4 regions of the Megasphaera sp. UBA4233 genome follow, and region 3 is predicted to be linked to each of the others. Evidence: riboswitches for the same ligand, from Rfam matches in the RefSeq annotation. Region 3 holds a riboswitch; each other region holds the start of a gene.
What was found. A riboswitch is a leader RNA that binds a small molecule or an ion and turns the genes downstream of it on or off. The one in region 3 is predicted to bind S-adenosylmethionine.
Positions count from the first base shown of each region.

Region 1: linked by a shared signal. The riboswitch ahead of B2U90_RS01360 (MetQ/NlpA family ABC transporter substrate-binding protein) and the one ahead of B2U90_RS03820 (DUF2292 domain-containing protein) in region 3 are both predicted to bind S-adenosylmethionine.
Region 2: linked by a shared signal. The riboswitch ahead of B2U90_RS02440 (MetQ/NlpA family ABC transporter substrate-binding protein) and the one ahead of B2U90_RS03820 (DUF2292 domain-containing protein) in region 3 are both predicted to bind S-adenosylmethionine.
Region 4: linked by a shared signal. The riboswitch ahead of B2U90_RS11400 (methionine ABC transporter ATP-binding protein) and the one ahead of B2U90_RS03820 (DUF2292 domain-containing protein) in region 3 are both predicted to bind S-adenosylmethionine.

Region 1 covers NZ_DGXL01000006.1:121,263-129,242, forward strand. The annotation lists gene B2U90_RS01325 (5'-nucleotidase, lipoprotein e(P4) family) at 1-130, shown strand, start outside; gene B2U90_RS01330 (helix-turn-helix domain-containing protein) at 192-557, opposite strand; gene B2U90_RS01335 (MBL fold metallo-hydrolase) at 642-1,436, opposite strand; gene B2U90_RS01340 (TetR/AcrR family transcriptional regulator) at 1,684-2,319, shown strand; gene B2U90_RS01345 (PhzF family phenazine biosynthesis protein) at 2,397-3,170, shown strand; gene B2U90_RS01350 (TIGR03905 family TSCPD domain-containing protein) at 3,262-3,501, opposite strand; gene trxA (thioredoxin) at 3,521-3,886, opposite strand; gene B2U90_RS01360 (MetQ/NlpA family ABC transporter substrate-binding protein) at 4,021-4,845, opposite strand; SAM riboswitch class I at 4,935-5,032, opposite strand; gene B2U90_RS01365 (ABC transporter substrate-binding protein) at 5,332-6,378, shown strand; gene B2U90_RS01370 (ABC transporter ATP-binding protein) at 6,465-7,574, shown strand; gene B2U90_RS01375 (ABC transporter permease) at 7,561-7,980, shown strand, end outside.
Region 2 covers NZ_DGXL01000011.1:27,650-35,629, forward strand. The annotation lists gene B2U90_RS02415 (PucR family transcriptional regulator) at 1-190, shown strand, start outside; gene B2U90_RS02420 (GDSL-type esterase/lipase family protein) at 287-916, opposite strand; gene B2U90_RS02425 (tryptophan transporter) at 847-2,337, opposite strand; gene B2U90_RS02430 (energy-coupling factor transporter transmembrane component T) at 2,351-3,034, opposite strand; gene B2U90_RS02435 (energy-coupling factor ABC transporter ATP-binding protein) at 3,036-3,845, opposite strand; SAM riboswitch class I at 4,292-4,386, shown strand; gene B2U90_RS02440 (MetQ/NlpA family ABC transporter substrate-binding protein) at 4,465-5,298, shown strand; gene metF (methylenetetrahydrofolate reductase [NAD(P)H]) at 5,329-6,186, shown strand; gene B2U90_RS02450 (heavy-metal-associated domain-containing protein) at 6,300-6,563, shown strand; gene B2U90_RS02455 (YadA C-terminal domain-containing protein) at 6,702-7,980, opposite strand, start outside.
Region 3 covers NZ_DGXL01000014.1:149,881-157,860, reverse strand. The annotation lists gene B2U90_RS03835 (histidine kinase) at 1-840, shown strand, start outside; gene B2U90_RS03830 (response regulator) at 818-1,435, shown strand; gene B2U90_RS03825 (hypothetical protein) at 1,432-2,604, opposite strand; SAM riboswitch class I at 2,886-2,986, shown strand; gene B2U90_RS03820 (DUF2292 domain-containing protein) at 3,040-3,360, shown strand; gene B2U90_RS03815 (ABC transporter substrate-binding protein) at 3,438-4,484, shown strand; gene B2U90_RS03810 (hypothetical protein) at 4,681-4,803, shown strand; gene B2U90_RS03805 (MarR family winged helix-turn-helix transcriptional regulator) at 4,890-5,372, shown strand; gene B2U90_RS03800 (HlyD family secretion protein) at 5,451-6,578, shown strand; gene B2U90_RS03795 (ABC transporter permease) at 6,559-7,695, shown strand; gene B2U90_RS03790 (universal stress protein) at 7,692-7,980, shown strand, end outside.
Region 4 covers NZ_DGXL01000033.1:62,891-70,870, forward strand. The annotation lists gene B2U90_RS11390 (MetQ/NlpA family ABC transporter substrate-binding protein) at 1-708, opposite strand, end outside; gene B2U90_RS11395 (methionine ABC transporter permease) at 725-1,378, opposite strand; gene B2U90_RS11400 (methionine ABC transporter ATP-binding protein) at 1,359-2,402, opposite strand; SAM riboswitch class I at 2,488-2,589, opposite strand; gene hpf (ribosome hibernation-promoting factor, HPF/YfiA family) at 2,804-3,328, shown strand; gene B2U90_RS11410 (hypothetical protein) at 3,592-3,795, shown strand; partial or broken gene B2U90_RS11415 (ISLre2 family transposase) at 3,808-4,752, shown strand; gene B2U90_RS11420 (hypothetical protein) at 4,737-4,982, shown strand; gene B2U90_RS11425 (NAD-dependent epimerase/dehydratase family protein) at 5,426-5,893, shown strand; gene B2U90_RS11430 (DUF262 domain-containing protein) at 6,501-7,655, shown strand; gene B2U90_RS11435 (AAA family ATPase) at 7,652-7,980, shown strand, end outside.

The DNA of each region.
Region 1 (7,980 bases), on a different contig from region 3:
AACGAAATACATCGTCTTCCCTAATCCCGTATACGGGGCCTGGGTCAGTGCCATTGCCAAGAATTATCTTACTATGACGCCGGAACAACGCGATGAAGTCAACCGGGAATTTCTGACAAAAACATATTAATGGATACAGCAAAAGATGGCCTCATGCCGTAATGACAGGGGGCCATCTTTTTTACGTATCTTTATTGATTGCGCTGATGGATGAAAGCGGCGTAATCGGCGATGCTGGAGAGTTCTTCCGGGGATACTTCCAAAAGAAGGCGGATGGTATCGACCAGCTTTGTTTCATATGGTGTATGAACTGGCTGTATAACCGTGGAAACGTCCGGCCCAGCCGTGCTGGTCAGATTTTCCATGCTGGTATGGAAATAGGCAGCGACATCCTTCAGCCGGTCCTTGCGTGGAAATTTTTCTTCCTTGAGCCAGGCCGACAGGGTCGTCGGTTTTATCCCCAGGTCCTGACAGACTTGTTTTTTTGTCAGCTTCTGTTGGGCAAGCAGCTGCTGGAGATGGCAGCTGAAATTTTTTTTCTTTTCATCGTTTTTCATATCGGTCTTCCTTTATCATGAGATACGGAGTTTAGTATATCACAAAAGGAAGTAAAATGAAACAGGTGGAACCGAAAGACCTCGTTAAAAGGTCAGAGTTTCTCCGTCTGCCGGTATATAGATGGTGTGGGGGAGTCCGGCCAGTTCCAGCTGCTCCTGCAATATACGACGCGTAAAGAGATTGTGGGGGACGCTGTCCAGGTGGGTGGCGATAATCTGTGCTGTCGGGAGAGCGTGGTGCATGGCCAGCAGGTCGCCCGTGTCCATGATGAGACGCCCGCAGTTCTGCAGTGTTGCCGCTCCCGTATTTGCGATGATGATATCGGGCTGATAGGTGGATACAACTTGGGCCGTGCCATCGTACCAGATGGTATCGCCGGTCAGATAGAGCGTTTTCTCTCCGGGAGCCTGAAAAAGGACGCCGCTGGAAATGCCGCTGGGCTGATTGGTGCCATGGCGGCCGGGAGTACGGCGCAGTGTAATGGATGAGAAACTGAGCGGATCCGGAGACAGAAGGCGTACATCCGTAAAGCCTGATTGTGTCAGGACTGCGGCATCGGCTTCGTTCTGGACAAAGACGGGAAGGTGTTTGGGGAGCGGGGCTCCGACCGTATGACAGGTCATATCCACATCAATGTGGTCCGGATGGATATGGGTGATGATACAGGCATCGACATAGGATAAGATGGTGGATTTAGGACAGGGAAGGGGCTTCATGGGCATGGGAATAGCGGCCTGAGATGCTGTCAGAGGCTGATTGCCGCCCCAGTCCCGGAAAGAGCCGGCTGTTCCCGTATCGGCGAGCCAGGGGTCGATGAGAAATGTCGTATTACCGATAGTGATGCGCAGTGTAGCGCTGCGGATTTGCTGAATATTCATAACGATGACCTCCTGTAACATGGGATAGGAAATGATGCACCGGTGTATAGGTTTAGTATACGCAGGACCGGTCAGAACACAATAGACAACTGGTGCGGAATGGAACAGTTCCTGACAGATTCGCGTTTTTGTCAAGTTATAGCGGGATGTGCCGATGATTTTCTGATTTTTTCTATTGACGGTATCAAGTTTTGTTTCCTATAATGAGAGCAACTCGTACAGATGATGCAAAAAAGAGGTGGCAGGGATGAGCGGGAAGAAGCCGTATAAGAGTGACCGGCGGACACGGTATACCAGGCAGGTCATTAAAGATACATTCCTTACTATGCTTCAGGAGTTTTCTTTTGAAAAGGTGACGGTGACAGCCTTATGCCGCCGGGCAGACGTGACGCGGGCTACATTTTACCTGCACTACCGGGATGTATACGCCGTACTGGATGAAGTCATTGCCGATGCTCTGGAAATAGCAGAACAGCAGTCGCCACTTACAGATGAAAAACGGCGGGATGAACTGGCCCGGATTGCGCGTACAGGAAATGAACAGGCGCTGCGCAAGCAGTATGAGCTGCTGCCGGCCTGTCACCGGGCAGCCCATGCGCCGGCGTACAAGGCACTCTTTGAAGATGAGAGTTTGGCCGGGTATATTCTGGAACGCATATATGAACTGGAAAAGAAGAAGATTCCCGGCTTCATGCAGCAGTATGGCCTGAGCCGGGAAGAAGCAGAAGCCGTATTTACCTTTGAAATGTATGGCGCCTATGCTGTGAATCGCCATCATCACTGGAAGAAAGATGATGCGTGGTTTCACCTGCAGATGCTGCTTCTGCGGTTCGTTACGGCCGGTGAAGCAGGTTTACAGAAACAAAAAGACAGGTCAGGCTGATTATGGCAGGGCGTTTTCTCCTGTGTTATGATGAACGTATCAGAAACAGGTTCGTATTGAATGAGGAGGAATGAGGTATGAAATGTTATGTTGTCGATGCGTTTACGAAAGAAGTATTCAAAGGAAATCCGGCTGCTGTATGCGTCATGGATTCCTGGCCTTCCGATGAACTGATGCAGAACATCGCCATAGAAAATAATCTGTCAGAGACCGCCTTTACGGTAAAGGAAAAAGACGGATACCGCCTGCGCTGGTTTACGCCAGGCGGAGAAATCGACCTCTGCGGCCATGCGACGCTGGGAACATCCTTTGTCCTGGCAAACTTTATCGAACCACAGTGCCATACCTTCGTCTTCCATACATTGAGCGGCGTGCTTACAGTGACCCGGAAAGGTGAGCTGTTCTCCATGGATTTTCCCGCTTATGATATGAAACCGGTGCCTGTGACCGATGCCATGGAAAACGCGCTGGGAGTCCGCCCGGTAGAAGCATACATGGCCCGGGACCTTCTCTGTGTACTGGAAAATGAAACACAGGTCCGGGAATGCCAGCCCGATATGGAAAAACTAAAACACCTTGATGGACTGCTGTGCAATGTTACGGCAAAAGGAACGGAGTATGACTGTGTCAGCCGCTCCTTTGCTCCCAAATTATCCGTGCCGGAAGACCCGGTATGCGGCAGCGGGCATTGTCATATTATCCCGGTCATGGCAGAAAAACTAGGTAAGAGTGATTTAGTTGCCTATCAGGCGTCACGCCGTGGCGGCGAATTGTACTGCCATATAGAAGATGGTCACATCGCCATGGCTGGTTATGCGGTCTTGTATTCGGAAGCTGACCTTAAAATTTGATTCATTGTGAAAATATAAAAGGGGGATTGTACCGGCATGAGAGGTTACTCATGCTGGTACAATCCCCTTTTAAGCGGTCAGGATAACCAGATCAGACGTATTCTTTTAATGCCTGGGCCAGCTGATCCGGACAGGACGTAGTGCGTTCTCCGCAGCGGATGCCTTCCAGACGGCGGATGACTTCGGTGACGGGCATTCCTTCAGCAAGGCTGGAAAGGCCGAGATGATTGCCGGGACAGCCCTTTGTAAAGGCGACATCATAGACTTTTCCATCTCTGACGTCAAAATCAATCTGTGTGGCACAGATGCCACTCGGTTTATACGTATGCAAGGGAATCCTCCTTTCGTCATTAATCGAAGAGTGCCAGAATACTGGCTTTCGGCTGAGCACCGACAGAACTCTTGTAGAGCTGGCCATTCTTGAAGACCAGGAGAGTCGGGATGCTCATGACATTGAACTGCTGGGCCAGTTCCGGCTGTTCATCTACATTGACTTTGCCTACTTTGTATTCCGGATGTTCGTTAGCTATTTCTTCGACGACGGGGGCTACCATACGGCAGGGACCGCACCAGGTGGCCCAGAAATCAACGAGGACCGGTTTATCGGACTGCAGGACTTCCTGATTGAAATTATCATTGGTAAATGTGTATTCCATATATGATTCACTCCTTTGGTATGCGTATTGTCTGCGAGACACTTCTATTATATCACACATTTGTCAAATTTTACGAGAAAAATTTTAATGTATAATATACAAGATTTATTGTTTGTACCATCGAACTTTAATATAACGCAGACGCTTAGAAAAAAACGGCCTGTCACCGATGTGACAGGCCGTTTTGCCGGCTATTAGAATGCAGGCAGGATGGTTCCTTGATATTTATCGTTGATAAATTTCTTGATCGCTTCGGACTGATAAATCTGAACGACTTTTTTGTATGTTTCGTTGTTTTCATCACCCTGGCGGACAGCGAATACGCAGGCGTAGGGCGATTCAATGGATTCGACGAGGATGGAATCTTTTTTCGGATTCAGACCGGCCGGAATGGCGTAGTTGGTATTAACGCAGGCGATGTCTGTATCATCGAGAGAACGCGGCGTCTGGGCGGCATCGAGTTCGACGAATTTCAGATTTTTCGGGTTTTCTGTGATATCAGCAACGGAAGCTTCGATGGAATCGCCGTTCTTCAATTTGATCAGGCCGGCCTGCTGCAGGAGGAGCAGGGCACGGGCGCCGTTGGACGGGTCGTTCGGAATAGTGACTTTGCTGCCCGGAGCAACTTCATCGAGAGATTTATATTTGTGTGAATAAACGGCCATAGGCATGAGAATCGTCTTTCCAACAGACGTGAGCTTCAGGCCCTGCTTTTTGACGATATTGTCAAGGTACGGCTGATGCTGGTAGGAGTTCATGTCGAGGTCTTTTTCGGCCAGTGCTTTATCAGGCTGTACATAATCGTTGAATTCTACGACTTTGATGGTAATCCCCTGTTTGGCAGCTTCTTTCGCTACTTCATCCATGATTTCTGCATGAGGACCAGCTGTTACCCCTACTTTAATTTCTTTTTTTGCCTGGTCGCCTTTGCTGTCATTGCTGGAACCGCAGCCGGCAGCAAATACGCAGATAGCTGCGATGAGGCCGGCGGAAATGATTTTTTTAATAGCTGATTTCATGTTTCGTACCCCTCTCCTGAGTGTGTATACAAAATAAGTCCGTATCAACAAAAAAGCCGTCATGCAGATGACGGCTTTATTAATCCTATGATTCATCTGCCGGAATAATCCGATGGAGTTGGCACCATACCTTATGGCGGTTGCCGCAGTGTCATCGGGCCATTCCCTCGACTGCTCTTGATGAAACGTATTCAGTTGATGATGCAGATATTAGCATAGTTTTTTTCTCTTGTCAAGTATTAGTTTTTTCTATATCTAAAAATACAGACCGCAAAAATACCGTTTTTTAATGCGCTGTATTATTTCTGATTGAAATATATGATAATTTTTATAAAAAATGACATATACTATATGTGAAAAAATAGGATGTATTAAGAAAATTAGATGTTTTTTATCTTTTACCGGATAGACAATATATATGAATACAGTACAATAAAAGTGCGCAATACGTGTTTCGGAATTTGGTAAAGCGAAAGGAGCAGAAAGATGAAACAAATCACAAAACGAATCATTACCTTGGCGATTGCAGCGGCGACACTGGTTTCATTGGCTGGCTGCGGAGGTGGTCAGAAGAGTGCATCTGGCAGTGATGATAAGGTGCTTACGGTGTATACGGCCCGTAGCGAAAGCCTGAACAATCTGGTCATTCCTAATTTTGAAAAAGATACGGGAATCAAAGTCAATGTCGTCGTAGCCGGTACGGGACCGTTATTAAAACGCGTTTCGTCAGAAAAGGGCAATCCACAGGGCGATATCCTCTGGGCAGCAGATCAGACGATGCTGGAATCCCAGAAAGACTTATTCATGGAATATGTGTCGCCGGAAGATAAAAATATGATGGAAGCGTTCCGTAATAAGACGGGATATTTCACACCAGCTTTTGCTGATCCTACCGTCCTTATCGTCAACACGAATCTGGCTGGTGACACGAAAATCGAGACCTTTGATGACCTACTGAATCCGGCATTAAAGGGTAAGATCGCCTTTGGCGACCCGGCTAATTCCAGTTCGGCATTCCAGTCTCTCATGGCTATGCTCTATGCCAAAGGAAAAAATGGTGATCCTATGAGTCCGGAAGCATGGGAATATGTGGATAAATTCATTCAGAATCTCGATGGCAAGATGCTGAACAGTTCCGGCGCTGTCCACAAAGGCGTTGCCGATGGGGAATATACGGTAGGCCTCACTTGGGAAGACCCGGCAGCTACCTATGTCCGCAACAGCGCTCCCGTCAAAGTCGTATTCCCGAAAGAAGGAGCTATTTTCCCTGGTGAATCGGTGCAGATTATCAAAGGATGCAAACATCCGGAAAACGCTAAAAAATTTGTCGATTACATGATTTCACAGAAGATTCAGGAAATGGCTGGTAAGGAACTGACGGTGCGGCCGCTTCGCAAAAATATCGAGCTGGCTTCGTATATGACGCCTATTGATCAGATTCATCTGTTCCCCAACTATGATGAAGGTTGGGTATCGGATCATAAACAGGATATCGTGTCGATGTGGAACCAGCATCTCGAAAATAACAGATAAATGATTGTATTTGCATCAGTTTGCGGCAGGAAACTCAGTATCAGTGCAGCGGGTCCTGCCGCATTTTTTATAGGGAGGAAGAGAAAATGAGCGTATCCATTGATATTGATCACGTGGTAAAGCGCTATGGGGACAATACGGTAGTAAAGGGATTGTCTCTTCATGTTAAGCCAGGGGAGTTTTTTACTCTGCTGGGACCATCGGGCTGTGGCAAGACAACGCTGCTGCGTATGATTATCGGGTTCAACTCTATTGAAGAAGGGGAAATCCGGCTGAATGGGAAGCGTATCAATGATGTGCCTGTAGAAAAACGGAATATGGGCATGGTGTTTCAGAACTATGCCATATTTCCCCATATGACGGTACGGGACAATGTGGCTTTCGGACTGCAGATGCGGGGGGCCGGGAAAGGCGATATAGAAAAACGGGTAGACGACATACTGAAAGTTGTGAAAATTGACCATTTAAAGGACCGTATGCCTGCGGCTCTTTCTGGTGGCCAGCAGCAGCGGGTTGCCCTGGCGCGGGCTATCGTCATTCAGCCGGAAGTACTCCTAATGGATGAACCATTGTCCAATCTGGATGCCAAACTTCGGGTAGAAATGCGGAATGCGATAAAGAAAATCCAGCGTCATATCCACATTACGACGGTGTATGTAACCCACGACCAGGAAGAAGCATTGGCTGTATCAGATCGCATCGCTGTCATGAATAATGGTGTTATTCAGCAGATCGGGACGCCGCAGAATATTTACAAACGGCCTTTCAATACGTTTGTAGCCGGATTTATCGGCCTGTCCAATTTTCTCGATGCAAAGCTGCAAAAAGACGGGAATGCCCATACCCTGCATTTCGAAGATGGATATAACGTGACCATGGATAATCTCGATGAGTCGGCAAAAGATGGAGAGTCCGTCATCGTATCCGTACGGCCGGAAGAATTTTCTATTGTGCCGGCCGGTGAAAGGGGAATTTCTGCAGTCGTCGAAAGCAGCGTATTCCTGGGAATTGCTACTCACTATTTTATGAAATCGGATGATGGAAATAATCTGGAAGTCATCCAGTACCAGGGTGAAGGCAGTCATCTTCCCGATGGGACGGCCGTGAGTCTGCAGCTTAAGAGCGGCCGTATCAACGTATTCCATAGCGACAGTGCAGAAACGATGATAGAAGGTGGTCATAATGGCACAAACTAAACGATCTCATATTTCATTCTGGACCGTAATCAGTCTCTGGCTCTTTGCTTTTTTTGCCATTTTTGTTTTATATCCTCTGATACTCGTATTATATAAGAGCGTAGTGGACCCTGCTTCGGGCAGTGCGACGATGGCCTATTTTACCCGGTTCTTTACCAAGCCTTTTTATTGGGAAACCATGGTTCACAGTATGGAAGTCACGGTCGTCTCTACTATCCTGGCAGCTCTTCTGGGGCTTCCCATGGCTTATCTCATGCGGAGTATCAAGATAAAGGGGAGTGCCCTTCTCAATATCCTGATTGTCATTTCCTATTTGTCGCCGCCGTTCATCGGAGCCTATGCCTGGATTCAGCTGTTGGGGCGCAACGGTGTCATCACCCAGTTTTTTAACCAGCTGTTTCATACA
Region 2 (7,980 bases), on a different contig from region 3:
TATATCATTCGTACGATGTGGTGGCAATATCGACAAAACGGCTGACGAGCTAGGCCAGCACAAAAATACAATCCGGTATCGTCTGAAACAGATTAGCCACCTCTTATCATGCAATCTCTTGCAACCAGAATCATATGAAAAACTATCCTTAGCTATAAAGATAGAAGAATGCAGCAATATCGAACTATAAAAAATCGCCAATGCAATCAAAAGGGAATCATTGCATTGGCGATTCATTTTTCTTAACAATATGTGTGTCGGTATAATCGGTGTTATACCACACGTTTCAATATCCCAGCTTCATGGCCGATATGGCTGCATCTGCCAGAAGCCGATAGCCGGTTTCATCAGGGTGAACACCGTCTGCGTAATGCGGTGATTTCTGCAGGACTGTATAGAAGTCGATGGGATGGAGGTCTTCTGTCTGACACTGTTGAAGAAGCCATATCCGGTAATCTGATAAAATATCATTATGCCTATCTACATCTTCCCAGGCCTGCCAGCCATAGTCTGCGCTTTCCTGCCGTGTGCAGGGCGGAATGCCCAGATAAACGGGTTTATGTTGTTTTTGCAAAAGCCGTATCATAGCCATTATATTAGCCTGTATCCCCCGCACCGGAATATCTTCCAGTATATCATTAGATCCGCCCATGAGGAAAAAAGCGTCGTACCCGGACAAGGCAAGCCGGCGCAGCCGTGTCAGCATTCCCCAGGTTGTATCTCCGCACAATCCGCGATTATCGACTTCCCATTTCAGGGAATCCGACAGGAGATTCACCCAGCCCTTTTCCGGAGGTACATCGTATCCATAAGTCAGACTGTCACCGAGACAAAGAAGGTGCATGGCTACACCGCCCGTTCCAGTGCCGGTGCCGCATCCTGCAATGACCGGACTGCCGCTTCTACAGAAAGCCATGGCTGATCAAACTGATATCCCGCCTTTTCCAGATCCATCTGGCAGGCAAACACTTTCGGTACCGCTGTCGCATAGATATCATGGTCATACATGTAGCGGAGTGTCGTTTCTACATCTCCATCCGACCGGAGCTGGCCATGGTCGAGAAGCACCAGCCGGTTGGCATAAGGAAGGGCCGCTTCCAGATTATGTTCAATAACCACGATAGTATGTCCGTAACGAACATTCAATTCGTGAACCAGTTCATAGAAATCATGGGTTCCTTCCGGATCGAGAGCCGATGTCGGTTCATCGAATACGAGGATTTCCGGATTGGTCGCCAGCACTCCGGCAATAACCAGACGCTGACGCTGGCCGCCGGATAAATTGGTCAGCTGCCGTGTACGGTACGGCGTCAGTTTAACCTTTTCCAATACCTCCGTAATAGCCGTTTCAATCTTATCCGGTGCTACACCCTGATTTTCCAGGCTGAAGGCGATTTCTTCTTCCACCGTCATAGCCACGAGCTGACTGTCATAATCGTCAAGCATAGCACCGACACGGCTGGCCAGACGGGAAATGGTTGTCTGCGTCGTAGCCTTTCCGTCCACATACACCATGCCTTTCATGACACCGCCAAAGTAATGAGGAATGGCACCGGTCATAGCCATACAGAGGGAACTCTTGCCACTGCCGCTTTCGCCGGTAATGACAAGGAAATCTCCCTTATGCACAGCCAGGCTCACATCGTCGAGGACCGGCGTCGTCTGTTTGTTGTAAGTGTAAGACAGATGTTCAATGGAAATAAGTCCCGGGACAGACGGCTTCAAATCATACTGGCTATGATCCGAAGTGACGCTCTGTTCTTCCAGGGAATCGAGAATTCCCCGCGATACAAAGAGGCGAAGAGCCGGAAAATACATAAGCGGTGTTACTACAGCATTGAGTGCACCGACGATAACAACCAGCGGCAGCATGCCCGTAAAATAAACATTATTTGGCAGGCCTAAGGCAAATTTCAAAATCGTGACGAAAGCACCGCCACTCATACAGGTAGCCGCGAAGCCCGTCAGGACAGGCAGGCACGAATGGCCGCGGAATTTCAGGAAAGCGAGATTTTTAACCAGAAAAGCACAAGTCAGAGCTCCTATGGGTTCACTGATGAGATTGCCATAAGGAAAGCCTGATTTAGAGGTAAGGACGTTGATCAGTGCTGCTACCAGGCCAATGCCCAGAGCCTGCCGATAGGTCGGTTTGGTCAGGCAGATAGCCACACAGTACGTTGCAATGGTCCAGTTTGGCGTGACACCGCCAACGCTTGGCGATACGAGATGCAAGATAGTACCAATAGCCAGCATCAGCGTCGTAATGGTAATCCAGCGGAATTGTCCACCCTGACGGTGATGAAATTCTAATGTGCTGATATCTTCAATATGTTTCATTTCCCGTTCCCCCTCAGACTATGCCAAAAATACGCATATACACGACAAGTACACTCACTCCCACGAATAAAGCCATAACGGCATAGTCACAGCCGGCTGGCCGTACATTTACCATAAAGCTATGTTCATTATTGCCAAACCCCCGTAATTCCAAGCTCAGCGCCATCGTTTCTGAACGCCCCAGGGATTTAAGCATCAACGGCTGAATGACACCCATGTAATGAATGCATTTCTTAAAGACATTACCTTTTGTTGAAAGCCCCCGGCAGGCCTGTGCCTCCTGAACCGTTTTGCTTTCGGCAATGAAATCGGGGACAAACCGCAGTGCTGCTGTAAACATGAACGCATATTCATATGGAATATGGATTTGTTTGACCAGCGCCGCTGTCAAATCCTGCAGCCGCGTTGTCGTGAGAAGGATGATAAATACGATGGTCATCGCCAGCATCCGAAGTCCCGTAACGTAAGCCGATTCGAGAGAACCGCCTCCCAGAAGTTGTACCACTGCCAGGAAAACAGCAAAGACAGCCAGGCTCATGGCAGCCTTAAAGTTGCGAGCTATATTGCCGGTAAAGCCCAAAAGGACTAGTTCGATGACGACCAGGGCTGCCAGAGGGCCTGGCGTGTGCAACACGAGAGCCCAGAACGAAAAAGCAACAGTGCCTAATAATTTTGTTACTGGTACAAAATGTTTCATCTTATTTCCCTCCCAGACGCTGCAGCATGGCTGCCGTAAATTCATCAACGGACTTGCAATATGGAAGTCCCGCTACAGCCTGAGACAACGTCACGGCATCAGGCCGGTTCAATCCTAATTCATACAAGTCTTCTCTTTTCGTAAACAAATCCTGTGGTGTCCCGTCAAAGGCTTTCGTATGATGTCCGATAACGATGACCCGCTGACAGTATTCGGCAAATATATCCATATCGTGGCTGATGATAAGAATGGTAAGTCCATCCCGATGAAGCCGGGACAAAAGTGCCATGAGCGATTTTTTATCGGCACTGTCCTGGCCACTCGTCGGTTCATCGAGGATAAGGTACTGTGTGTGCATGGCAATGGCCGACGCAATGGCAACGCGTTGTTTTTCTCCCCGGTTAAGATTGGGTGGATAAGCTTCCGCCAGAGATTCCAGCCCTGTAGCCTGCAGCGCCTCTGTAACAGCCGATGCAACCTCTTCACGGCTGCGGCCCAGCTGTTCCGGTCCATAAGCTACTTCCTGCCGCACAGTCGGTCGGAACATCTGCCGTTCCGGCCGCTGGAATACATATCCGATATAGGGACTGCGGGCTGCCGCTTCTTCATCGTTGATTCTTTTCCCATCGAGGAAAATATCTCCCGATACGGGTTTTTCAAGACCCATGAGCAAGCGGGTTACCGTCGTCTTCCCACAGCCGTTGCGGCCGCCCAGGCCGATAAATTCACCGGTACCAATCGTCAGGTTCATATGTTCCAATACAGGTGTACCGTCTGTGTAGTGGAACGTCACATCTCTCATTTCCAGCATTCCTGTTCATCCTCTCTTAAACAATAAAAAAACCTTTCATCCCTCTAAAGGGACGAAAGGTCTGATTCTTCCGCGGTACCACCCACATTGGCTTTAAAGCCCATCTCACTATGTACGGCCCTCAAAAAGAGCGATACACGTTTCTTTGATAGCGGTGGAACTACACCGTCGAACCCTACTTGGTCACCGTTCAGGCCGCATCTCCCGAATCCATTCCCTGTACGGACCGGCGCCGAACTCTCACTGCCATCGGCTCGCTGTAGCTGTCGCTGTACACGTACTCGTTTCGTTCATCGACAATACTATGTAGATTACTTGTAATTATACGGCTTTTTTTCTTAAAGTCAAGAGAAATCAGCCAATCTTTTTTCTTCCTTGACAAATTCTGCAATCATGGTAAAATAACTTCAACAATTTCATTACGTACTGTCTTATGACGGTATATACATTTATCCAGAGTGGCGGAGGGACGGGCCCTATGAAACCCGGCAACCGATAATACGGTGCCAATTCCTGCGGAAGAAATTCCGGGAGATAAAGAAAATCACTGTACTCTTTCTCTTTCGGGAAAGAGTCTTTTTTATGCCCTCTGGAGGCTTTAGATTACAGGAGGGATAGTATGAAACAATGGAAAGTCTGGATAACCGCTGCTGCCATCGCTATAGGAGCTGCAGCTGTTCTCATGACCGGCTGCGGAGGACAGAAACCGGCCGGTGGCCGGGAAGTATCTCAGAATGTCAAAATTACTATCGGTGCATCACCGGTACCACATGGGGAAATCCTGAAAGAAATCAAGCCCATGCTCATCACTGAAGGAGTAGACCTGAATATTATCGAATTTACAGATTATGTCAAACCCAATCTGGCCTTGCAGGATAAAGAACTAGACGCCAATTTCTATCAGCATGAACCCTATATGGAAAAATTCAACAGTGAACACGGTACGGACTTGGTTGCCTTGTGCAAGGTCCACGTCGAACCAATGGGCATCTATTCCCATAAGCTCAAGGAACTGGCCCAGCTTGGACAAAATGCCAAAGTCGCCATCCCCAATGATCCTACAAACGGTGGCCGTGCACTTCTCGTACTCCAGACAGCCGGCCTGATCAGCCTGAAGAACGGAGGCAGTATCGCATCTACCGTGCAGGATGTTGAAAAAAATGACAAAAACCTCCAGTTCATCGAACTCGATGCCGCCCAGATTCCCCGTTCCCTGGATGATGTAGATATCGCACTTATCAACACCAATTACGCTCTCGAAGCCGGACTCAATCCGCTCCAGGATGCCTTATTCACCGAATCCAAGGATTCGCCTTATGCCAACGTTCTGGTCGTACGCCGCGGTGATGAAAATCGTCCGGAAATCCAGAAACTGGCAAAAGCACTGCAATCACCGGAAGTAAAGAAATTTATTGAAGAAAAATATAACGGAGCTATTATTCCCAGCTTCTGATAACACTATTTCATGACGAGGGGTATGTAGATGAAAACTTGTGATTTATTTTCTAAGAAAACTGTTTTTTCCTTTGAAGTCTTTCCGCCCAAAAAAGAAATTCCCGTTGAAACGGTCTATCCGACGCTGGAAAAACTGAGCGGTCTCCATCCGGATTTTATCAGCGTCACCTGCGGTGCCGGCGGCAAAGGAGGAAATCTCACCGTAGAAGTCGCTTCCAAAATCAAAAGCCTGAACTGCGAAACGGCGGCCCATCTGCCCTGCATCAACCTGGACAAAGATGAAGTACTGGATACATTGCAGAAATTACGGGAACACCGTATCGAAAATATTCTGGCCCTGCGCGGAGATAAAACGCCCGGCATCGAACCAAAATGCGTATTTCCCCATGCCAGTGACCTCATCGCCTTCATCCGTCAACAGACAGGTGATGAATTCAATATCATCGGCGCATGCTATCCCGAAGGCCATCCCAATTCTAAAACACTGGCAGAAGACATAGACCATCTGAAGATCAAAGTCGATGCCGGTGCCAGCGAACTCATCACCCAGCTTTTCTTCGATAATCACGATTTTTACAACTTCCTCGACAAATCGACCCAGGCTGGAATCCGCGTTCCTATCGAAGCGGGTATCATGCCCGTAACCAACAAGAAACAAATAGAACGGATGGTCACTCTTTGCGGAGCTACTCTTCCACTGAAATTCCAGAAGATCCTGACCCGGTATGGTCATGACAATATCGCCCTGCGCGATGCCGGAATCGCCTATGCCATCGATCAAATTGTAGATCTCCTGGCCAACGGCGTAGACGGCATCCACATCTACACCATGAACAATCCATACGTGGCCACCCGCATTGCCAACGCTATCCGCACACTGCTGTAGCACTCATAAGACAAACACCGGATTGCATTGACTTGTATTTTTGCCATTTCTTCCGTATAATAGATGTATATAATAAAATTCATTCTCATATACGAGATGTGGAGGGGATATACATGGGATTCTTCAGTAACCTTTTCGGTTCCAGTCAGGAAGGAAAAGAAAAATATATCTATATCAGCGGCATGATGTGCGACCATTGCGCGGCCCACGTAAAAGAAGCGTTGGAAGCCGTACCTGGCGTCGTGAAAGCCAAAGTCAGCCTTATGGATAAACGGGCTACCGTCCATGTAACCGATGAGGCGGATGAAAAAGCCATGTTTAAAGCCGTCGTCAATGCCGGCTATTCCGTAGACAAGATTACCGATACAAAAGAATAAAAAGCGTCGTCACTACCATTCTGATGCATGTGTACTTACGATGCCGCACACAAAGGACCAGGACCTGTCGTTTGACAGGCCCTGGTCCTTTTATAGTATATTCTATGTTACTTTTACAGTTGTTTCTGCTATGGCAGGTTATTTAGCAGTTTTTTCTGCTTTGAGCTGTTCAATTTCTTTCTGCTGAGCCGCTAACTGATCCTGTAACTGACCAACAACTTTGTACAGTTCTTCCGCATCGGGCGAAGTGGTCTTTGTCTTAGCCGAGGACGGGCCAATCTTAAAGCTCAGTCCAAAGGTATACGCATTGTCAGAATCACCCATAGTGCTGGCAGCACTGAACATAACATTTTCGTTCGGGCGATAGAATGCGCCGAGAGCAACGCTGTTTTCTCCTTTAAACGAACCGGAAGCAACAGCAAAGTTGAGTTTATTAGCCGGATCAAAGTCGAGAGGATGAAGACCAGCCAATGCAGCCGAACGAGCACCAACTTTATTGATATCCGTCTTCATAGAGCTGTAATCACTGAACAACTGATTGATATTAGCACTATTCTGACCTACTTGGGCATCCAGGGCATTCAGATTCTGGCCAACGCTATTATTGCTCTTGACATAGTTACCATCTTTCGTCGTGCCGATAGCCTGTGTATTGTTTGCAATCTGATTCTGCAGCGTCTGGTCTGCTGCTGCACGGGTCTGGGCTTCCTGCAAATCTACGGCACTCAGTGCATTAAATCCATCAGCTACGTTCTTGTTAATCGTGTTGACAGAGCTTACCAGATTGTCATTGACCTGTTTGATGACTTTATCCTGTGCGGCATCAGCGCCCTTGCGTTCAGCTCGTTCCTGTGCAACGGCCTGATCACGGGCAGTAGCTTCTGCATCGATATTATCTTGCAGCGTCTGGTCAGCAGCTGCACGCTCCTTCGTTTCAGTACCAATGGCTTTCTGGTTAGTGGCAACCGCATTATCCAAAGCAGTCAGATTCTGACCTACCGTGTTATCGGCACTGACGATGTTGCCCTGGCCGGCCTCTGTCGTTCCATCTTTGAAGCCTTTTTCTACACTGACAGCCTTATTGACTTTTTTATCTGTACCAACTACCAGTTTGCCATCTTTATCAACATGGAGCGCCGTATCTACTTTGGCTTTTTCTAAGTCTGCTTGGTCAGCTTTCTTTGCAAGAGCTTCATCAGTTTCTTGTTTATTGGCTGCAATTGCAGTATCTAAAGCTGTCAGATTCTGGCCTACCGTGTTATCGGCACTGATGATGTTGCCCTGGCCGGCTTCTGTCGTTCCATCTTTGAAGCCTTTTTCTACACTGACAGCCTTATTGACTTTTTTATCTGTACCAACTACCAGTTTGCCATCTTTATCAACATGGAGCGCCGTATCTACTTTGGCATTACCTACT
Region 3 (7,980 bases):
GGCACAGTCATCCGCAATGCGAATATTTTCTGGCATCTCCTGTCAAACTGGAACAATACGGAACACGTTACCATGGAGCGTCAGGGGCAGGACCTTCTGTTCCGAAAGAAAAATGGCATGGCATGGCTGCTGCAGCGGCATCATATCCAGTTCAGGAATCAGTCAGGCTGGCAGATCACGGCACTGGATGTGACGAATCTGGACCGGGTGAACCGGGAGTTGGACCAGAAAAACCAGCTTCTGGAACAGCGGAATGAAAAAATGAAATATTTTCTCAATCATCTAGTCGATATACAAACCCAGCGGACGACAGAAGAAATGCGCTATAAGATCCACGATCTCATGGGGCAGCGTATTACCATCCTGCAGCAGCTCCTGAATAATAAAAATACGACCGATTATGCGGCAATCCTGCCACTGGTAGAAAATGTCCTGGCAGATATGCGCCGCGAGACGGCGGATAATCCGGCAGAACGGCTGGACGTACTCATCCGTACCTATTGCAGCCTTGGCATCGACATCACCCTGACCGGTGCTCTGCCGGCGGATACAGAGGATGCGGCTGATCTGGTAAGTATTATCCGGGAATCCCTGACCAATGCCCTGCTTCACGGAAAGGCAAGCCAGGTCTCGATAGAGCTTCCTCTTACGGGAAAACGGATACTGACAATCCGTGATAACGGTATTGGGTGCCTGGGACCCATACAGCCCGGCAATGGACTGCAGGGAATTGAACGAAGAGTCAGAAAAATGGGCGCTGCACTTCATCTGAAAGGAAAACCTCATTTTGTTCTGTCCGTAGAAGGAGAGGATAACTATGATTCGCGTACTCGTCATTGACGATCAAAAAATTCTACTCGAAGGACTGGCAGCCATTTTATCTCAATGTGATGATGTAGAAATTGTTGGAACAATTCCATTCTCGGAAATGGTCGAATCCGCCTGCTCCCTGACAAAGCCGGATGTGATTTTCATGGATATCTGCATGGAGGGGAAAAACAGTGGCATTGAATTGACAAAGCGGTTAAAAGAAAAAAATCCCGGTCAGAAAATCATCATCATGACCGGGTTTCAGGATATTAGTTTTTTGGAAATGTCCCGTGATGCCGGAGCCGACAGTTTCATCTATAAAGAAAGTTCGGCGGCCGCCTTTATCGAGTGCATGAAGCGGACTGTAGCAGGCGAGCAGATATATCCCGATGTACAGGGGAATGTGACGTTCGGTGTCTGTGGTGTAACCCTGACTGAGCGGGAACTGGATATCCTCCGGCTGATCTGCCGTAATCTGTCCTATCAGGAAATTGCCGACGAACTGGGAATCAGCAAGCGGACCGTCAGCTTTCATATCAGCAATATGCTCAGTAAGACCGGTCATAAAAGCATCGTAGGTCTTGCTGTCGAAGCTGCCGATAAAGGATATGCGTCGGCTCCCTAAAAATAAGCTGTCAGACTGGTGCCGATGACATATTCATGGAAAGAAGCCATATAGGTGGTATCGTGACGGTTTTTCAGGGAAAAGCCTTCGACAGCCCAGATAAGTCCCGGTTGGAGAACGTAGTCCAGACGGAGTCCCCAGCCACGGAATCCCATGCGGCGGAAAAATGTCGCATCGGCATCCATCGTGTGGTACAGGATGGTAGAAGCAGGCTGGTCATAATAGCGGATCCATGCTTCGTAGGAGCCTTGTTTTCGTTCATCCAGCTCTCCGTAGATAAGGGAGGCGACAAATCCCGTTTCAGACTGGCTGTACCGGTCCACCTCATGACGTCCCCAAGCGTGGAGCCATTCCAGCCGGGCCGACAAATCCGGCCGTATCTGATAAGATCCGCGCCACAGGAAGATGCGCTGCCGGTCATACCTCGTACCGGCCTGCCCCGGATAGATTCCGTAAGCCGCTAATGATGGAAACGTCGGTGGGAGACTGCTGGCATTGCGGAAATCCAGAAAGGCCGTATCGCTCTGGAAGCGGCCGTTAAGCCTGCTGTGTAGGAGACTCCATCCTATTTTCCGATGTTCATCATCAGGGCCTGTCGTGCGGCCGGCAAAGAGCGTAATGCTGCCGGGAGAAATCCCTTTCTGACCGAGACGGAACCGCAGGCCGTCCACCTTTTTGTCAATAACATTGCCATCGAGCAGATAATAATTGAAACGGCCTGCTTCTACTTTCGTCTGCTCCGTTTCATGTTGGATATACAGTCTGCCCAGATAAAGATGATGGTCTGCGTCATGGTCTTTATCATTCCGGTTATCTTCCAACTGGGTCCGTATGGTTGTATGTTCGTTCAGATGGATGAAAGGAAAAATCCGCAGCCGGCGCGTCGCCATATATATCGTTTCATCATGCCGGCTGCTTTCTCTGTCAGGCTGGGCAGTATGAGCGGAAAACCGTCCTTTCCCCCAAAGCCAACGGTAATCACCGTGCATTTCGACATAGGGATAGGTATTTTTCTGCGTCCTCAGAATTTCTTCGTCTTCTAATGGCTCCGATTGTACATCATCAGGAAAGATTACAGGAAAAGTGGAAAATCCGGCTGCCTGGCTGGAGCCGTAGAACATGGGAATGACTGTCAGGATAAACAGGAGCAACACGCATTTCAGGTTCATGGGGGAGTTCCTTTCATATGCTTTTTCACAATCATATCACAATTAATACACAAAAAGAACAACGGATTCACAATAAAAAATGCATAGTGTACATAGGGATATAATTATTCTGCATATACATAAAAAATATAGAATTAAATTCTAAATTTCTTGACAGGCAGGAGAATATAGTGTATTATTTCGGTATACATTAAAAACTGACGAATCAGGAGGTACCGGATATGAACAGAATAGACTGTATGTGTACAAATTCATAGCGCGGATCTGAAACAACAGAATGCGCGTCATCAAGAGCAGCGGAGGGACTGGCCCGGTGAAGCTGCGGCAACCTGCTGGAAGGTAAGGTGCCAATTCCAGCAGGATTAAACCTGGAAGATGAGACTGGCTAGGGGAGCAGCATCTTTCAGGATGCTGATTTTTTTTTAGGAGGGATACATGAAAAACAGAGGGGGAGCATCGAATCAGGGAAATGCACTGACCTATGCGCTGGATTTAATACAACAGACCTGTTCCGGAGAGATTGCCCTGGTCATCCAGGATTCCCGGCTGATTCAGTTGGAGCGCAATGAACGCATCGTCCTTTGTCAGGGACAAGGAATTTGCCGGAAACCACCGGACCGGAAAGAGATAGAACAACAGATCCGCTCATCACTGGGGAATCTGCAATACGGGAAACTAGTCGTCGTCATCAAAAAACATGAAATTGTCCGTATTGAACGGACGGAGAAAAAGCTGATCAGAAAAGCTGAAGGCTGAATCATCTGGTACGTATGCCATCAAGGCAGGTGTACCGGGTGTATTCAGCTTTTTTTATTGCCAAAGGGGGAAATGTTATGAAAAAAATATCTATTCTGCTTGTTATAATCTGTTTTCTTATTCTGGGATTGGCAGGCTGTGGCGGTACAGGTACGGCAAAAAGCGAAAAAGCCTCTTTCCATGCTTCTAATCCCTATGAGGGTGATTTGTCGGGAGTGACACTGGATATCGGCGCGGCAGGAATCCAAAACGCCCAGGGAGTATTGCAGGCCGCCGGTCTTGATGATACGCCCTATACGGTTCATTTCCACAATCTCCGCGGTGGAAATCTGGTATTGGAAGCCATGGCGGCAGGCCAGCTGGATGCAGGCTGTGGCAGTCAGATACCACCTATCTTTGCTTCACTAAGCAATAATGGCGGGAATTTCAAAATCGTCGCTATACGAAAAGGATCAACTTTGGACCAGGAACTGATTACGGGCCCAAAAAGCAAAGCATCTATCCATACGGTCGCCGACCTGAAAGGGAAAAAAGTAGCCTATGTCAAATCTACGACAGCCCAGTATTTCCTGTTTAAAATGCTGGAAGAAGCCGGCCTTTCCTGGAATGATATCGAAGCACTGCCTATGTCTACATCAGACGGTCTGTCGGCCGTACTCACTGGTGATGTCGATGCCTATGCCGGATATGGAAATAGTATTATTCAGGCCAAAAATAAAGGCGCCGTTACGCTGGCTTCAGCAGAAAGCATTCTTTCCGGCGACTATTATTGGTATGCTGCTTCCACTGCCCTGGCGGATCCCAAGAAAAAAGCGGCTCTCATCGATTATCTGGAACGAATCAATGAAGCCGATGAATGGATACGTCAGCATCCGAAGGAATGGGCGGCTTTTTATGCCAAAGAAACGAATCAGAAGGCTGATGAATATCAAAAACAATTTGAAGAACAGGAAGCACAGCGCAAAGGGAGAATAGCACCTCTTGATGAAAAAACAATTCAATCTGAACAAGATATTATCAATTCCTTTATAAAAATGGGTCTGTTGAACCAGCCTGTTGAAGCCGCCGGTTTATTTGATGGCTCACTGACGGAAGCTATTTCAAAATTTCATGTGTATGAATAAAGGAGGTATGCCATATGGCAGTAAGAACAGTCCAGGAAGTAGTACTGAAAAGGCAAGCATACGAAAATAACAAAAAAAGTATGAATACCATAAAAGTCCGAAACTGGTTGAAAACCTTTATTCCCCGGACCCTGTCATATACTTATACGATGGGGCTGGGCAGATTCTGTAAATATGTCTACAGGCGGGCCATTTGATGAAAATCTGGAAGAAAAAATGGAAATTCTGGTATAGCTGCTTCAATTGTATTTCGTCCGCTGGTATTATCGTGGACTGGAGCATGCCGCGCAACATCCCTGATGAAGTAAAGGGCCTGTAGGAAAAAAGGCTCAAGTATGGACAAATTCAGAAAAAGTGTCTATACTTATAGTTAATAAGCTAACTAATTATAAAGGGATGACAGTGATGAAAATTGAAGCGTTTCCGACACGGGAAGAACTGGAACAACATGCCAGCCTGATTCCGGAAATCAATCCTCCGGCAGTACTGGCCATGTTGCGCATCATGCAGGCTGCCGAAGAAATACGTTGTGATATCAATGACGTCCTGGAAAAAAAATATCAACTCAGCGAAGGTAAACTGCGGGTCCTCATCGTCCTGCACCAGCATCCGGAAGGCATTGCACCGAGTTACCTGGCAGAAAAGACAGGAGTGACCAAAGCGACAATCAGCGTCATGTCACAGCGACTAGTACGGGATGGATTAGTAGAAGCCCGGTCGAGCCAGGAAGACCGGCGGGCAAAGAAACTGTTGCTGACACCGGCCGGGAAGGCCTATACGGAAAAAGTACTGCCCGGTCATTATCTGCGCATTACGAAACTCATGGGACGACTCACGGAACAGGAACAAAATGAACTCATCGGACTGCTGAAGAAACTGACAGGATAAGTCTGACTGACAGTCCCTGTGTGATATTAGATATAATTAGTTAGCTAGCTAAATATATAGATGGAAGGACTGTTTAGTATGGACGGACAAAATATGATATGGCGCAGAAAAGCGATGCATATGGGGATATTCTTTATCATCGTCCTCATTGCCGGTGGAATTCTGCTGCTGTATAAGGGAAATGATGCCGTCGCGCAGGGCATTATTAAAAAAGATGGTATCGTCACGGCAGAGCAGGTAAAAGTATCCTTTCAATCAGTCAGTGGCAAACTGATCCGGGAAGCCGTGCAGGAATCGCAGGAAGTAAAAGCCGGCGACATCCTGATGGAACTGGACAGTACCGATGTAGACCTCGATATTGCTAAAACCCAGGCCCAGATTGCCCAGCTCGATGCACAGATACAATCGATGGAAGGTTCTATACAGATTGGCTTTGCCCAGACCAATACGACAGAACAGGAAAGCCGGCGCCAGATAGATCAGCAGCGTGCAGCTATCGATTCGGCCGCTGCCACACTGGTCAATGCCCAGAGGGATTACGACCGTAAAATGGCCCTGTACAGTCAGGGAGCCATCGCAAAATCCGATATGGACGACTCAGAAGCGGCTCTTTCTGTAGCCCAGGCCGCTATGAACCAGCAGCAGGAAGGCCTGGCTAAATTACTGGGTGGAGCCATGGATACGGGTAATACGAACACCATGGTACTGCCACAAATTGAAGAACAGCGCCAGACTGTAGCCAACAAGGGACATGACAGAGAATCCCTGGTCCAGCAGCGCAACCAGCTCCGTGTACAACTGCAGCAGCTGGAAGTACAAAAAGACCGCCTGATTCTGAGAGCGCCGGAAGATGGTAAAATACTGAAACTGCTGGCCAAGAAAGGAGAAATGATTCAGGCTGACACGCCGGTCATCCTCCTGGAAAGCAAACGGAAATATTATGATATCTATGTCAGTGAAAAACAGGCTGTCCGCCTTCACGAAGGGCAGAATCTGTCCGGTACGGCCATAACGGATGGCCATCGCGTAGGTGGTACGATACGGTTTATCACGCAGGCACCGGGCTTTGCCGACCTGAAGGGTACGAGAGAAAAAGGGCAGGCTGACCTTACGGCTTTCCAAATCCGCGTCTACACCAATCCGGAAGAAAAAGTCCTGCCGGGTCAGACAATCGAGGTGACCGATCATGAACTCTCTGAAACGTGAGCTGGCTTTTCTATTTTCCGGTATGGGCATGCCTTATGAAAAAGTGGCGATGATCGTAGCGGTGGTCTGCGCCGTATTATTTACAGTGCTCCTGGGGAATAACTATATACAGGATGCCCCGGTCGCCGTCATCGATCTGGATAACTCCAAATACAGCCATCAGGTCATCGACGAGATGGATGCCTCCCCGTATATCCGCATCGATACGGTCCTTCATACAGCAGTCAATCCGAAATCGCTTTTTTATCGGGACCGGTTTGCTGCCGTCGTCTATTTCCCAAAAGATCTGGAAAAGAACCGCTACAGTGATGCTGCCGGAACCATTGGTGTATTTTATGACAATACGAGCATTGCCCAGAACGCAGATATCATAGAAGGTCTCAATGCTATCGTAGCGGTAGAAAATGAAAAACTGGCGGCTCCCACAACATCCCGGGCAGAACGGGGCATTACCCTGCGAGACCGGCTCCTGTTCAATCCACAGGGTTCCGCAGCCAACAATGGGGAAGTCCAGGGATTCCTCTTTTTCTTTTCTTCCATGTTTTTTACCTTTGCTACCATCGGTATGATACCCAGGCTGCGCATGACCGGGGAACTAGCCCGTACACAGCAGGAGGGAACGCCGTTTGCCATACTCGTCCGTCTCATCCCGTATTGTATCTGCCTCATGACGGCCCTTACCGTCGGCATGGTCATCCTTCATTTCCTGAATGACATGGCTTTCACAGGCAGCCTGCTCCTGTTTTTCCTGACCCAGTGCTTCTATATCCCGGCCGTCGGAATGATGAGTCTGCTCTTTGGATGGAATGCCGCCAATCCCGGCGTAGCTGCCAGCCGCATGATACTCTTTATACCTATGGGATTTATTCTTGGCGGTGCCACCAGCCCGATTATGCAACAAAGTCTGTGGGTACGCTACTTTGCTCATTTCTTTCCCCTGACCTGGGAGTATGAATTTACGAGAGACATTACAATCCGCGGTGCCGGATTCTGGGATATTGCCCCGGAATTTGGAGGATTCCTGATTTATTTCGCCTGCATCCTCATCGTCTTCTGCCTGGTCTTTTACGGAACGAAACAGAAGAAATTGGCACATCAGAAGGAGGAATTGTTATGAACGAAGAATTACAGCATATACTGGTACCGGTCGATGGATCCGAACCATCGAGGCGGGCTCTGGAAAAAGCCGTCTATCTGGCACAAAAATGCAGCAGCAGCCTGACACTGCTGACCGTAGTAGATATGAATAAAGAAATCAATTCTTTTGAACAAGTCAGCACTGGCGGATATATACCGGGAGAACTGAAAGAAAAAGGATACAAACTGCTTTTGAAACTTATGCCTCTCATTCCCGATACTATCCATGCCGAAGCCGTCGTCCAGATAGGAGACCCGGCACAAA
Region 4 (7,980 bases), on a different contig from region 3:
GGCAAGAATATTAGCATACGGCGAATCTTTGTCTTCCCGCAGGAGGGCATCCGTTACAGGGTTCAGGCCGGCATCCATGGCATAGTTAGTATTGATAGCGGCGAAGTCAACGTCGTCGAGAGAACGGGGAATCTGAGCGGCTTCCAGTTCTTTAATCTGGAGATGTTTTGCATTTTCCGTGATATCCTGCGGTGTCGGATATTTTACGCCATCTTTAATCTTGATGAAACCGGCTTTCTGGAGCAGCAGCAGGCCGCGGGCACCGTTGGTCGGGTCGTTTGGAACGGCTACGGTCATGCCGTCTTTTACGTCATCGAGGCTCTTGATTTTGTGAGAGTAGAGGCCGATAGGTGCTACGACGGTCTGGCCGATAGAAACGATTTTCAATCCCTTGTCTTTGACCAGGTTGTCCATATACGGTTTATGCTGGTACGAGTTCATGTCGATTTCCTTATTGGAGAGGGCGACATCGGGAGTTACATAATCAGAGAATTCCATGATTTTAATGGTAATGCCCTGTTTGGCAGCTTCTTTTTTGACCTGTTCCATGATTTCCGCATGGATGCCCGGTGTGACCCCGACAGTGATTTCTTTTTTGTCGGAAGAAGCCGATTTGGAATTGTTGTCACTACTGCCACAGCCGGCGGCAAAAACGCACAGTGTAGCGAGGGCCGCCAGTGTTACGGCCTTTTTGATGAATGATTTCATGATACAGACACTCCTTTTATTTTTTATTCTTCTTGCGGGAAGCAAAGTCGCCGCAAGCCTGAATCAGATTGACGCCGATGACGAGGATAATGATCGTAGCCAGCATGACATCGGCCTGGAAACGCTGGTAGCCGTAGCGGATGGCGATATCCCCAAGACCGCCGCCACCGATGGCACCAGCCATAGCTGAAGCCCCGATGAGGTTGACGATGAGGACGGTGATATTATTGATGATCGTAGGCAGTGCTTCCGGAAGCAGGACTTTGCGGATAATCTGCAGCGGAGAAGCACCCATGGATTCTGCCGCTTCGACGAGACCGAAGTCGACATCGCGGATGCTCGTTTCTACGAGCCGGCTGAGGAAGGGAATAGCGACGATAGTCAGTGGTACACAGGCTGCCGTCGTGCCGATAGACGTACCGGCAATGAGGCGGGTCAGCGGGATGATGGCGACCATGAGGATGATAAACGGGATGGAACGGATGATATTGACGATAGTTCCGAGAATCTGATTGATTACCCTGTTTTCCAGAATGTGGCCTTTGCTGGTCGTAACCAGGGTGATGCCGAGAGGAATACCGATGATAGCAGCAATGAGAGTAGAGATGGACACCATGAACAGTGTTTCTTCGATACCCTGTATCATTAATTTAATGAGTTCTGGGGACATATCCTAAAACCTCGCTTTCAATAGGTTGCGTCTTAATATACGAATACGCTTCGGTCTGGGCTTTCATATCGCCCATGATGACAACAATCAGATAGCCGAACGGCACATCCTGAATATAATCGATGTTGCCGTAAAGGACACTGACATCGAGATTGAACTTGCGGGCGACATTGACTACCAGCGGTTCGTTGGTAGCGGCTCCCTTGAAACGGAAGCGGACGAGCATATCCCGGTCCGGCGATGGCTGATTGGTGACGCCCAGTTTTTTGATGCCTTCGGGCAGTTCCATATTGATGACCGATTTGACAAATTCCTTCATCGTTTCCGACTGGGGATTGGTAAAGACGTCGATGACCCGGCCCTGTTCTTTGATGACCCCGCCTTCGATGACAGCCACGCGGTCGCAGATTTCCTTGATGACGGCCATTTCGTGGGTAATGATGACGATGGTGATGCCCAGGCGTTTGTTGATGTCTTTCAACAGTTCCAGGATGGATTTGGTCGTCTGTGGATCCAGTGCTGATGTCGCTTCATCGCACAACAGGATTTTCGGATCGCTGGCCAGGGCGCGGGCGATGCCGACACGCTGTTTCTGGCCACCCGAAAGCTGGGACGGATAATTGAACTGCCGGTCCGTCAGGCCGACCAGTTCGAGCAGGGAATCGACCTTGCTGCGGATGACTTCTTTGGAAGCGCCAGCCAGTTCCAGCGGAAAAGCGATATTGTCAAAAACGGTACGGGACGACAGCAGATTGAAATGCTGGAAAATCATGCCGATGTTTTTGCGTTCGGCCCGCAGCTGGCTGTCGGACATGGCCGTCAGTTCCTTATCGTCGATGATGACTTTGCCCGTCGTCGGTTTTTCCAACATATTGATGCAGCGGACGAGCGTCGATTTGCCGGCACCACTTTTCCCGATGATGCCGAAAATTTCGCCGTCATGGATAGTCAGTGAGATGCCTTTCAGGGCCTGGACGTGCGTTTTGCCGCCGTAGGTCTTGGTAATGTTTTCAAAGGTAATCACAAGATCAACTCCTTAATGGATACACCTGGAGGTGCTGATAGCATAAAAAAAGCCGTCAACAGATGCTGACGGTACGTATACAATCATTTCATCTGCCGGATGGAAATCCGTTGGACTTGGCACCTTCCCGCTATGGGGGGTTGCCGCAGCGTCATAGGGCCATTCCCTCGGCTGCTCTGGATGAATAGGTTATGTAATTGCTGAGTTGTATACTAACACTAATAGGAATCCTTGTCAATGTTATTTGTGTAAAAAATTGAATGCCGTTCGAAAAAAATATTTCATCGTCAAGCAGGAATTTACCTTTTTATATCGAATACTTAATATATGAGGAGCAGGATATCCGGATTTTAAGCATGGATGGTCCGGAACGAAGTTTCTCACGAAAGGAAGGGATTTGTATGGCAACAATCGTAAGAGGCAAGAATTTAGAAATTACACCGGCATTAAAGGACTATGTACTGAAACATGAAAAGAAAGTAACGAAGTACTTTGAAAATGAAGTCAATGTCCAGGCTCTTCTTTCCGTCGAAAAAGATCGTAAAATTGCTGAAATCACCTTGAAAGTAGATGGTGTCGTTCTTCGTGGCGTCGAAGCCAATGACGATATGTACGCCGCCATCGATCTGGTTTACGACAAAATGGTACGCCAAATCCACAAATATAAAACGAAGCTGGCACGCCGTATGAAAGGCGGCTCCTTCCATGAAGGACTCGTCGAAGGACCGGCTGCACCGGAAGAAAACTTTGAAATTGCCCGGGTCAAGAAATTTGCAGCCCGTCCTATGGACGTAGAAGAAGCTATCCTGCAGATGAATCTCGTTGGCCACGATTTCTTCGTTTTCCTCAATTCGGAAACGGAAGCCATCAACGTCGTATACAAACGGAAACATGGCAAATATGGCCTGATTGAACCGGAATACTAAGCTGAATCATACAGGGGCTGTGGTATCGCAGAAAGGGTATCACAGCCCTTGTTTTTTTGCCTTTCAATCCCGTATTTACAGAGATATCGCAATGTGTCCTAATATAAGGATGTTACCTTATCTTTGCATAAGATTTTTTCATGTCAGATAGTGTAAAATAATTGTGGGAAAACTTTAATACATTAAAGAAAATACAAAAAGAGAAGGAACTCCTTATTGTATAATAAAGTGTAGATCCAACACATACGAAAGGAGTCCTTCTCATGTTTAGTATACAACAAATTTCCAATGTTTGTGTAGATTTTTTTAATGCATCTCTTCGGAAAATCTTGGCCCAGGAACTATCATTAGCTCAGTTAAGCCAAAATCTGGATCAATTGGTCAATCAAATCGGAGTAGCCATCATGACAACACTCCTGGAACAAGCCGATGCGGCTATCTATGCAGCGATTAGACCAAACCATTAGTATCAGGTTAAAGACCATCGCGTACGGACGCTGACCACACTGTGGGGCGATGTCACCTTTGCCCGGACGTATTATCAATGTAAGGCAGATTCATCATATCATTATTTGTTAGATGAGTGGCTGGGATTGGATAAATCGACTCATATTGAGCCGCTGTGCCGGGCTCGTTTAGTCACTCGTTCCGCTGACGTAAGTTATCGTAAGGCCGCTGCTCTTACAACGCCCACCAGCCTGAGTGTCCAAAGTGTCTTATTGTCTATCCGTAAATTAGGGACTCTCCCCAATCAGGCAGCCGCTATGCCAGAAGCCAAACCAGAGATTCACAAAGTATATGTAGAAGCGGATGAGGACCATGCAGCGATGCAAAAATGCCCTGCCAAAGAGATGAAACTGATCAATGTCTATGACTCGAAGGTATCTGTCTGTCGGGGACGCAGGAAGCTATGTGGGCGGCGCACGTTTTCCGGATGGGAAGCTCCGTCTCAGTTATGGCCAGAAGTGAATCAGTATATCCAACAAGCCTATGGAGCGGAGCAGACGCCGGAAGTGGTAATCAAAGGAGATGCTGCTCCATGGATTAAAGCAAGGACCAACTATTTAGCCCAAAGTACCCATGTTGTGGATGGATATCATGCCAGCCAATACCTTCGTAAAATCGCAGGGAAAGGTACGAGCCGCGTACTCTATGACGCACTGAGAGCCAACGACCAGGCGGCTTTTGTACAAGAAGTACAGCGAAAGTTGCGGACAGGTCCGGAACGGAAAAAGCCCATCATGGATGGGTACCAATACATCCTGTCCAACTGGGATGGCGCCCATAAAGCTTTGACGCAATCAGATGCTACCAGCAGTACGGAAGGACACGTAAGCCATATGCTGTCTGAACGGATGAGTTCACGGTGTATGGATGGAGTCCGATTGGGGCCGAACAAGTCGCCAGGATGCGTACGTATATAGCCAATGGAGGTAATCTGGAAGCCTATGCACAGAAACGGTTTGCGTCCGGTGGGCAGATGACGGAACTGAACATCAATCGGGAAGTCTTGAAAAAAGAATGGAATTTTCGGAAATTAAAGTACTGCACTTACATTCCTGAAAAAGCGGATGATATGCCAGGCCGTGAATCCACCTTGACGGGCGGATGGATGCGATTAATAGAAAACGGCGGCTATCAGCATATTATGTAGCTTTTATACCAAGGTCTCCTTTCTCATGCCAAAAAATTCCCACAACATCTTGACACTATCTTCTATTTTCGTATATTTTAATGATGGAACAGTACGACAATGTGATGCTTCTAAATTAATTACCAGACAAGGTGTTTTTCAGGAATTACAGAATTTAGAAACGTTCCGTTCGTGTCTGACTGTATTGAATGGTACAGTAGCCTGGGACTTGGAAGGCAATCGCGATGAAACACGATGCATAGATATCGATCCCTTTATCGTATATGAGTCACCAGTCGTAAAAGACCCATTGGAGAATGTACAAACAGCATAACTATAAGTAAGGTTTGTAAGGGCCTCATAATCATGTGGGGCCTTTTTTTATATAAAAAATATCCCGCTGAAAGAATCGGAACCCCTTTGCCCGATGTCACCCTATGGTATTACGAAGATGACGACGGAACATGCGGGTCTACCATGAACTGTACGGCCTCGATGCGACGGTGTTCCGCTTTGCCAACGTTTACGGCGAACGGCAGGGAGAAAAAGGAGAAGGCGGCGTGGTCAGTATATTCTGCAAACTCCTGTCCCAGGGAAACCCTATCACCGTCTATGGCGATGGCAATCAGACACGGGACTTCGTCTATGCCGGAGACATCGCATCGGCTATCGTACAGGCATTGCCCCTCACGGGCTATCACACGATCAACGTATCGACAGGAACTGAAACGAGCATCAACGACCTGATCCAATCCTTCGAACGGGCCATAGGACACAAGGCCGAAGTGCAATACGCATCACCCCGCCCCGGAGACATCCAGCGCTCCGTCCTGAGCAACAAAGAACTGATACAAACCCTGCACATAAAACCAGAAATGACTCTGGAACAAGGCATAGCCCGAACCTACACCTGGTACAAGCATCCGATGTAGAAGCCCCCACCGCTTCTACATCATACTTTAAGTATCATAGTTGAACGTTCAACTATGCTATATCTTTCAGTAGCAGGCGGATAGCTCCTATGGGGTGATGGGGAATGACTGGGAACTTCTTGACACTAACCTGCAAGTGGGTTTATTTGACATAAAATTTGTTTTGCAATAAACTAAATATAAATTGGCAAACATATTTTCTTGTTTTATTGGTATTATTCAGCACTTTACAACTTTTGCGTTGCCTCGGTAGTTTCCAAAGTCAGTTTGGCCTGTACTAAGTCTGCTAAAAAATATTTCACGCTGTATTTGTTAGCTTATATGGCTTCGCAGTTCTTGTGGACTGGCGTTTTTATACTTTGCAAAATGCTCATCCAGATACGTCTGCATTTTCAGGCCAGTTGGGTATGATCGGCCCGGTCAACAGGAATTGCGTTTGCCGTGTTGCCGTAGAAAAATATTGAACAGATTCATTGTATTTCAAAGAGTGGTTATGCGATATTTATTTGTTCAAAAAGTTGCAAAATGCTGTTAAAATAGATGTGAAAGATAATTATAATATTGATATTGAAAATTTATGGTTTGGTATGATAGCAGGAGATAATCTATGTATACTGTAAATAGAGAAGAAGAAAAAAATATAAGAGGGGTAAATACAATTCTTTCTGTTGATATTGATGATGACGATAGCAATAATGAAGCCCCGGATCATGATTTTTCTGCTCATTTTGATCCTGAAAAGATTAATATAATTGTTAAACAACCAACTGTATATAACCTGATTCAAAGAATGAATTCAACTCCATCTGAAATTGATATGAATACAAGCTTTCAGCGACATAGTGGATTATGGAATAAGACTGATCAAAGTCGATTAATTGAATCGTTACTTTTAAGGATTCCTCTTCCAACATTTTATTTTGATGGTTCAGATGACAATAAATGGTTGATTGTTGATGGTCTACAGCGATTGAGTACATTTAAAGCTTTTATGGTTGATAAGGAACTTAGATTAACTGATTTAGAATATTTTACCGAATTTAATGGTTTAAAGTTTGATGAACTTCCTAAAAATATGATAAGAAGAATAGAAGAAACCCAAATCATAGCTAATATTATTCAACCAGGAACTCCTGATGAGGTTAAGTTCAATATCTTTAAGAGAATTAATACAGGCGGATTTAATTTAAATTCTCAAGAAATAAGACATGCGATATTTCATGGGCAGGCATCCGATTTTATCGAAAATTTGGCAGATAGTGATGCGTTTAAACAGTTTCATATTAGTAATAAGAGAATGCTTGATCAAGAACTAGTCACTCGTTTTGTAGCATTTTATATCTTGAAATCAGAAAACTATAGACCTCGCATGGATGATTTTTTAGAAGTTGCTATGCAGCAGTTGAGAGGTATGTCAGTTGTTAAATTACATAAAATATCTTCAAGTTTTGAAAAAGCAATGAAACGAGCATTTATTCTTTTTGGAATAAGAGCTTTTAAGCGGCAAAAACTTGGCGAAAAAATACAAGGTGGAAGTAAAATTAATAAAGCAATGTTTGAAATATGGTCAGTTGAATTGAGTCATCTAGGTGACTCCGAATTTGAAATCTTGATAAAAAATAAATCGTTTAAAGAAAAATATAATAGATTGCTAGACGATGAGAAGTTTATAGAATCAGTTTCCCAAGGAACTGGACATAGAGAAAACGTTCAATTTCGATTTGCAACTATTGAAAAATTAATCCAGGAGTGCTTAATATGATTAAAAAAATACAAATAAAAAACCTTAAATGCTTTAAATCTATAGATATTGCTATTGCACCTTTAACAATTTTAGCTGGAATTAATAGTATGGGAAAATCTACAGTGATAGAATCACTATTACTTTTAAGAGAATCATATTTAAAAAGGCAGAATTCCATAAGTAGTGGAGAAAATCGAATTCCTTCTTTTACATTACGCTTAAATAATCAGTATATGCGTCTTGGTCATGGCAACGATGTCCTTTGTGATTTTAGCGATAATGATATCATTAGTATGAAAGTTGTTGATCAGGATAATGTTTTCGAGGATAAATGGAAGGTTAA